Regions from separate parts of the Arthrobacter sp. fls2-241-R2A-172 genome, predicted to be linked through region 2. Evidence: predicted binding sites of a transcription regulator. Region 2 holds the regulator's gene; the other holds the start of a gene.
The links. Region 2 encodes Rex, which represses fermentation and respiration genes when NADH is low (regulators of the CRP and FNR family bind a similar motif). Its sites were predicted from a motif close to CTTGTGAANNNNTTCACAAG; they were not measured.
Positions count from the first base shown of each region.

Region 1 (3,407 bases), on a different contig from region 2:
CCCAGGCGTGACGCGACCTGCGCCGGGCGCGTTTGTAGGCTGACCAGGTGATGCTCAAGGGACTCCGTCCAGTGGGGGCAGGCAATGTCCTACGAGCGTAGGACAAGGCCCCGACAGCCAGAGCAATATCCACAGTGTGGAGGAGAAGTCACACCGTGACGACGCTGATGAGGGGCTCTATTGCTCCCGCATCACGCGCTGAAGGTCTTCGGTTGCTACTTCGAGCAATGCGCGCAGCTGTTCGACGCGCTGATCCGGGGCGTCACCGGCGGCATTGGCCGCGACTGCCTGATCGAGGAGTTTTTGGGCCTGCTTATGGTTGGCCCGCGCAACGTCCAGCGCGTGTTCGAGAGTGGTCTCGTGCTCAAGGGTTGATTCGTTGTCCATGAGCCCATTTTGATCAGGTTTCCCGGCTGTGGCCAGTGACACAGCCGGGAAACCCCTAAATAGTTTTGGTTGCTTAAGCGTCAGCCGTTTCCAGCAACGCGATGGGAGCAATCACGTCCTTGGCGGGGAATGACGGCGGGTTGACTCCGGCCATTTCCTCCATGACGCGGACAACCTGGCATGAGTAGCCGAATTCGTTGTCGTACCAGACGTAGAGAACCAGGTTCTTGTCGTTCGAGATGGTGGCAAGGCCATCAACAATGCCGGCGCGGCGGGAGCCGACGAAGTCCGTGGAAACGACGTCGGGCGAGTCGATGTAGTCGATCTGCTTGCGAAGGTCCGAGTGCAGGGACATCTCACGGAGGAAGTCGTTGACCTCGTCGCGCGTCGTGCCGTTCTCAAGGTTCAGGTTGAGGATGGCCATGGAAACGTCCGGGGTGGGAACGCGGATGGCGTTACCTGTGAGCTTGCCCTGCAGTTCGGGCAGCGCCTTGGCCACAGCCTTGGCAGCACCGGTTTCGGTGATGACCATGTTCAGCGCAGCAGAGCGTCCGCGGCGATCGCCCTTATGGAAGTTATCGATCAGGTTCTGGTCGTTCGTGAACGAGTGGACGGTTTCCACGTGGCCGTGGATGATGCCGAACTTGTCGTTGATGGCCTTCAGCACCGGGGTGATGGCGTTGGTGGTGCAGGATGCGGCGGTGACAATTTTGTCGTCGTCGTTAATGTCCCGGTGGTTGATGCCGTGGACGATGTTCTTGAGCTCGCCCTTGCCCGGAGCCGTGAGCAGTACGCGGGCGACGCCCTTGCTCTGCAGGTGCTGGGAGAGGCCTTCGGCGTCGCGCCAGCGGCCGGTGTTGTCCACGACCAGGGCATCCTTGATGCCGTACGCGGTGTAGTCCACCGTGGCGGGGTTGTCCGAGTAGATCACCTGGACCTGGACGCCGTTGGCCGTGATGGTGTTGGCTTCCTCGTCCACGCGGATGGTGCCCTCGAAGGATCCGTGGACGGAATCGCGGCGCAGCAGGCTTGCGCGCTTGACGAGGTCGTTCTCAGCGCCCTTGCGAACAACGATCGCACGGAGTCGGAGACCGTGGCCCCCACCGGCCTTTTCGATGAGAAGGCGCGCCAGCAGGCGGCCGATCCGGCCGAAGCCGTAAAGGACGACGTCGGTGCTGGTGCGGTCATCAGCGCCGCGCTTGCCAACGACGTCGGCAAGTTCCGCACGCAAGTACTCGTCCAGGGAGGCGCCATTGCCTTCAGCCCGGTACTTCTCCGTCAGACGCGCAATGTCGATCGCAGCAGCGCCCAGCTCCAACTCGGACAAAGCGTTGAGCAGGGGTGCGGTTTCTTCGAGCAGGAGCTCGTGGTTGCTCATCCGGCGCGCGAAGCGGTGGGCCTTCAGGATGTTCATGGTGGACTTGTTGATCAAGCTCCGGCCGTGGATGCTGGTGACCACGTTGTTTTCCCGGTACAACCGGCCGATCACCGGAATCATGGCCTCGGCGAGAGCCTCCCGGCCCATCCACTTATCAAGACAAGAATCTGACGTCTGGCTCACAGAACTACCTTCCTTGGGTCAACCACATACGTCCTCGTATGCAGATGGCAGCGGCCGCCCGGAGTAGTCCTGCGGCACATGCGCCGGCGGGCTTCGGTCCACCCACAGCGCCTTGAACGAGAGCAAAGAAAATCCGCCGGCTGCGAACGCAGTCCCGGCGGCAGAACATCTACGTTCAGTACCTATTCTAGGGCGGAAGGACCGGGCGCAGGACTTTCGGAGGCGTGAAATCACTCACACGCAGTGTTTGCGCTGGTCATAAATGGATGGGTCGACCGATACGCCGGGTTCTGTCATCACTTCCGTTACCGGAAAGTGAGTAGCGGCCATCCATCTACGAACGCCGTTGCCGACGCCCTCCAGCAGCCTACCCGGACACTCGGGCGGGCAGCCCTCAAACGTGTCCTGTCTGGCCTTGCTCCGGGTGGGGTTTACCTAGCCTCCCCGGTCACCCAGGGAGCTGGTGGTCTCTTACACCACCGTTTCACCCTTACCTGCTGCCCCATGATGCAAGCATCACCGGGCGCAGGCGGTCTGTTCTCTGTGGCACTGGCCTGCGGGTTACCCCGAGTGGGCGTTACCCACCACCCTGCCCTGCGGAGCCCGGACGTTCCTCGAGCCACTTTCGTGACGCGCGACCGCCTGGTCGACCCATCCGCCATCAAGTCTACCGGCGTCGGGAGCTTGGAAAGTCCGGCGTAATATCGACTGGTGCTGATTCTGCTTCCGCCTTCCGAAGGCAAGACCCCTGCCACCAAAGGTCCCGCGATCAATTGGGAGTCGCTGAGTTTTCCCGAGCTGAACCAGTACCGCGCCACGGTTCTTGAGTCATTGGGGACGGTGAGCGCGCATGAGGATGCCCTTGCGCTGCTGGGCGTCGGCGCTTCCTTGCGCGACGACGTCGAACGTAATACCCGGCTTCATGCCGAACCGGCTGCCCCGGCGCACCAGGTGTATTCCGGCGTCCTTTACGACGCCTTGGGCTATAAGAGCATGACCGCAACCCAACGGCGAAAAGCCACCGAATCCATCCTGGTGATCTCCGCATTGTGGGGCGCCATCGGTTTTGGGGACCAAGTGCCCGCCTATCGGCTGTCCATGGGAACTGCACTGCCCGACGTCGGACGCCTCGCCTCCTACTGGAAGCCGCAGCTTAACGCCGTCCTCGCCAAACGGGCTGAAGGCGAACTGGTGGTGGATTGCCGGTCGAGCACCTACGCGGCTGCCTGGGCTCCCCCCGCCGCCCAGACAGTAAACGTCAACGTTTTCAGTGAGGCAAACGGCAAACGGACGGTGGTCAGCCACTTCGCCAAACACACCCGGGGTGAACTGGCCCGGCACCTTCTGACACGGCGCGGCAAGGCGCCGGCCACGCCGGCACAACTGGCCAAGGCAGCCAGCGAAATGTGGATCACGGAATTGGTGGAGGGCACGGCCCGCAAGCCGCACGCACTCAACA
Region 1 is NZ_JARVTB010000002.1:544,880-548,286, forward strand. Features, by position in the region: gene QRM57_RS05385 (HNH endonuclease family protein) at 1-58, opposite strand, end outside; gene QRM57_RS05390 (hypothetical protein) at 178-387, opposite strand; gene QRM57_RS05395 (glyceraldehyde-3-phosphate dehydrogenase) at 461-1,948, opposite strand; RNA gene rnpB (RNase P RNA component class A) at 2,212-2,602, opposite strand; gene QRM57_RS05405 (YaaA family protein) at 2,660-3,407, shown strand, end outside.
Region 1: the regulator Rex is predicted to act here: its motif matches at 2,170-2,189, upstream of QRM57_RS05395 (glyceraldehyde-3-phosphate dehydrogenase).

Region 2 (3,407 bases):
GCTTTCGCTTTTGCACCGGCGTTCGCCGCGATCGCCCTGGTCCTGCTCCTGCTGGCCCTCGCCGTTGCAGCCGCCCAAGTAATCCTTGCCATGAAGATGAAGGAAGGCAAGGAGTGGGCGCGGCTCGCCTTGACCATCGTGGCCGCCGTTTCACTGTTGCTCGCCATCTTCGGGGCGGCCAACGGTGGAGGTTCCGGCATGGGCCTGGGCGGTAACTGGTTCGGTTTCCTGGTCAGCGCAGTCGCCGTCGTCTTGATGTGGCTGCCCAACTCGCAGCTCTGGTTCAAGGCAGTCAAGGGCCAGGTCTAGCGTCCACGCCAGTTCCGTCGTCGGGCTCTACCGATGTGAAGGCCGCGGTGCAATCCCTACGGATTACCGCGGCCTTCATCATGAAGGCGTAAGCCCACATGATGATTTTCGCCCTAGCCATGGAATTCCTGCGTGTGTTTGGCTATAGCGTCAGACCCGGGATGTACGGTGGAAACAGAACCACGCTGGGGGCAGGGTCATTTTGCTGATCCCGGCGGCCGAACCAGCAGTCGAACAAGCAAAGGAATGCCATGAGCAACCCTCCCTACCCGCCGTCGAACCCGGGTGACGCCAACCAGCCTGAGCAGGCCGGCTCTCAGCCGTCCGCACCTCAGTACGGCCAGCAGTCCCCGCCTTCTGCACCGCAGTACGGGCAGCAGGCTCCGCAGTACGGGCAGCAGTCCCCGCCCGCCGCGCCGCAGTACGGGCAGCAGTCGCCGCCCGCCGCGCCGCAGTATGGGCAGCAGTCGCCCCAGTATGGCCAGCAGGCCTCACCGTACGGCCAAGCCCCGTCCGCGCCCCAGTATGGCCAGGACACCAACTGGCCGAGCCAGCAGCCCGGCCCCACTACGGTGCCGCCGATGGTCAACTACGCCTTCTGGATGATCATCGCAGCCGGCGTCCTCTCAGCCATCAGCTCGCTGCTCCTTGCCACCACCGGTGCTGACGCCTTCATCAACGCCATGAACCAGCAGGCTGCGCAGCAGGGCACCGACCTTCCCGCAGGCTCTATGGAGGGTATGCGGGGCGTCATCTCCGTGAGCGCCATCGTTGGCGCCATCATCTCCCTGGGCCTCTACGCGCTGGTGGGCTTCAACGTCCGCAAGGGCAAGAACTGGGCAAGGATCCTGGGCACCGTATTCGCCGCCATCTCAGTCCTCGGCCTGACCAGCCTCTTCCAGTTCGGCCCCACCTACGGCGTGCTGCAGCTCGTGGTGATCCTGCTGGGTGTTGCAGCAATCGTCATGCTGTACCTGCCGGCGTCGGCTCCTTATTTCCGGAAGCCCCAGCCGTTCGGCAACCCGTACCAGACTCCGTACGGCCGCTAAACCGGCGGGCCCTTCAAAAGGCAACCCAGCGGGCGTAGACCCGGCGAAGGCTAAACAGCCTGGCCCGGTGTCTGCGCCCGTTGTGCGTGGTAAGCCAGGATTTGAAGCTCCGTGGCCATGTCCACCTTGCGGAGGTTGACGTGCGGCGGGACCTGCAGCAGCACCGGAGCGAAACTGAGGATGCTTCGGATTCCAGCGGCGATCACGCGGTCGCAGACTGCCTGCGCCACTGTGGCCGGCAACGCGAGCACCACCATGTTCGTGTGCGTACGCTCCAGCACCCGCTCCAACTCGGCTGAGTCGCTGACCCGCAACCAGCCCACCTCGTTGCCGATCACCATAGGGTCGGCGTCAAAGATAGCGACAACGTCGAAACCCCTGGACTCGAAGCCGCCGTACCGGGCCAACGCCTTGCCGAGGTTACCGGCACCGACGATCGCGACCTTCCAGTCATGGGTCAAGCCCAAGGCCGCGGCGATATGACGGCTCAAGTATTGGACCTCGTAGCCCACGCCGCGGGTGCCATACGAGCCGACGTAGGAGAGGTCTTTGCGGAGAGTGGAGGAACTCACGCCGGAGGCTTCGGCAAGGGCTTCGGACGAAACCCGCTCCACGCCTTCTGCCAGCAAAGAGTTGAGCGCACGCAAATAGAGAGTCATCCGGGCCACAGCCGCGGGTGGGATCTGCTTGGCGGCAGGTTCGTTGTCCTCGGAAGTTGCTTCCGCGGACGGTTCCAGCGCAGTCACGGTATTCTCCATTGCGTCGCTTTGTTGTTCCACTCTATGACCCCCGGGCGGGCTCAACCAAAGCGATTACTTACGGGTAACGGCACCCTCAGCCCTCCAGGGCTTTCTTCAAGGTACGGGTCAGCCGTTCCTCGTCGATCTTCCAAAAATCCCGCTGCACACCGTCAACAAGGACCACGGGAATCTCCTCCGCGAAGCGCTCCCGCAGCTGCGGATCGCCGTCGATACTCTGTTCTTTCCACTCCAGACCGAGGCTTGCGGTGACACGCTCGACGGCGGCACGCGCCTCCGTGCAGAGGTGGCAGTCAGCTTTGGTGAGGAGGACGACGTCGGGAGTAGCCATGGGATAACGGTAACCTCCCAACCAACCCTCACTCACATCCCACCCCCACCCCACCAACCCTCACTCACATCCCACCCCCACCGGAGCGTGTGCCAGTGCGCCAACAGCGAGGTGTACCAGTGATTGACTAGACTCAAGTCATGCCCGAGGAGAAGAACGCCGCTGTCGCCGCAGCTGCCAAAGCGCAGAAGCACACCGGCGAAGCTGCTTTCTTCGACGTCGACAACACGTTGATGAAGGGCGCCAGCCTCTTCCATGTGGCCCGAAAGATGTATGAACGCAAGGCGTTCACCTTGCCGCAGGCTGCTGGTTTTGCTTGGAAGCAGTTCAAGTTCGTGCTGCGCGGCGAGAACATGGAAGACGTTCACGCGGTAAGGGATTCCGCACTCACTCTTGCGGCAGGCATCACTGTTGATGACATCAAAGCCTTGGGCGAAGAGGTCTACGACGAGATGATCGAGTCGCGGATCTGGCCGGGAACCAAGGCTCTGGCTGAACAGCACCTCAGAGTGGGCCGCAAAGTCTGGCTGGTAACGGCAACCCCGATCGAGGTGGCCACCGTAATCTCAACCCGCTTGGGCTTGACGGGCGCGCTGGGTACTGTCGGCGAAGTACACGACGGCATGTACACGGGGAAGCTCGTGGGCGACATCCTGCACGGACCCGCTAAAGCAGTCGCGGTCCAGCTGGTCGCCGACCGCGAGGGTTTGGACCTGGACCACTGCTGGGCCTACAGCGATTCTGCCAACGACATCCCGCTGCTGACCATGGTGGGGCACCCCGTCGTCATTAACCCCGACGCGAAGCTGCGTCGGCACGCCCGCGACAACAATTGGCCCGTCTACGACTTCCGCTCCGGCCGCCGTGCCGCAACTCTCGGGCTCAAAGCAGCTACGGTGGGCGGCGCGATCTATGGTTTGTGGCGGGGCTTCTCCAGGTTCCGCGGCCCCCGCATCTGAT
Region 2 is NZ_JARVTB010000004.1:105,424-108,830, reverse strand. Features, by position in the region: gene QRM57_RS08745 (hypothetical protein) at 1-309, shown strand, start outside; gene QRM57_RS08740 (hypothetical protein) at 561-1,358, shown strand; gene QRM57_RS08735 (redox-sensing transcriptional repressor Rex) at 1,409-2,116, opposite strand; gene QRM57_RS08730 (glutaredoxin family protein) at 2,193-2,447, opposite strand; gene QRM57_RS08725 (HAD family hydrolase) at 2,588-3,406, shown strand.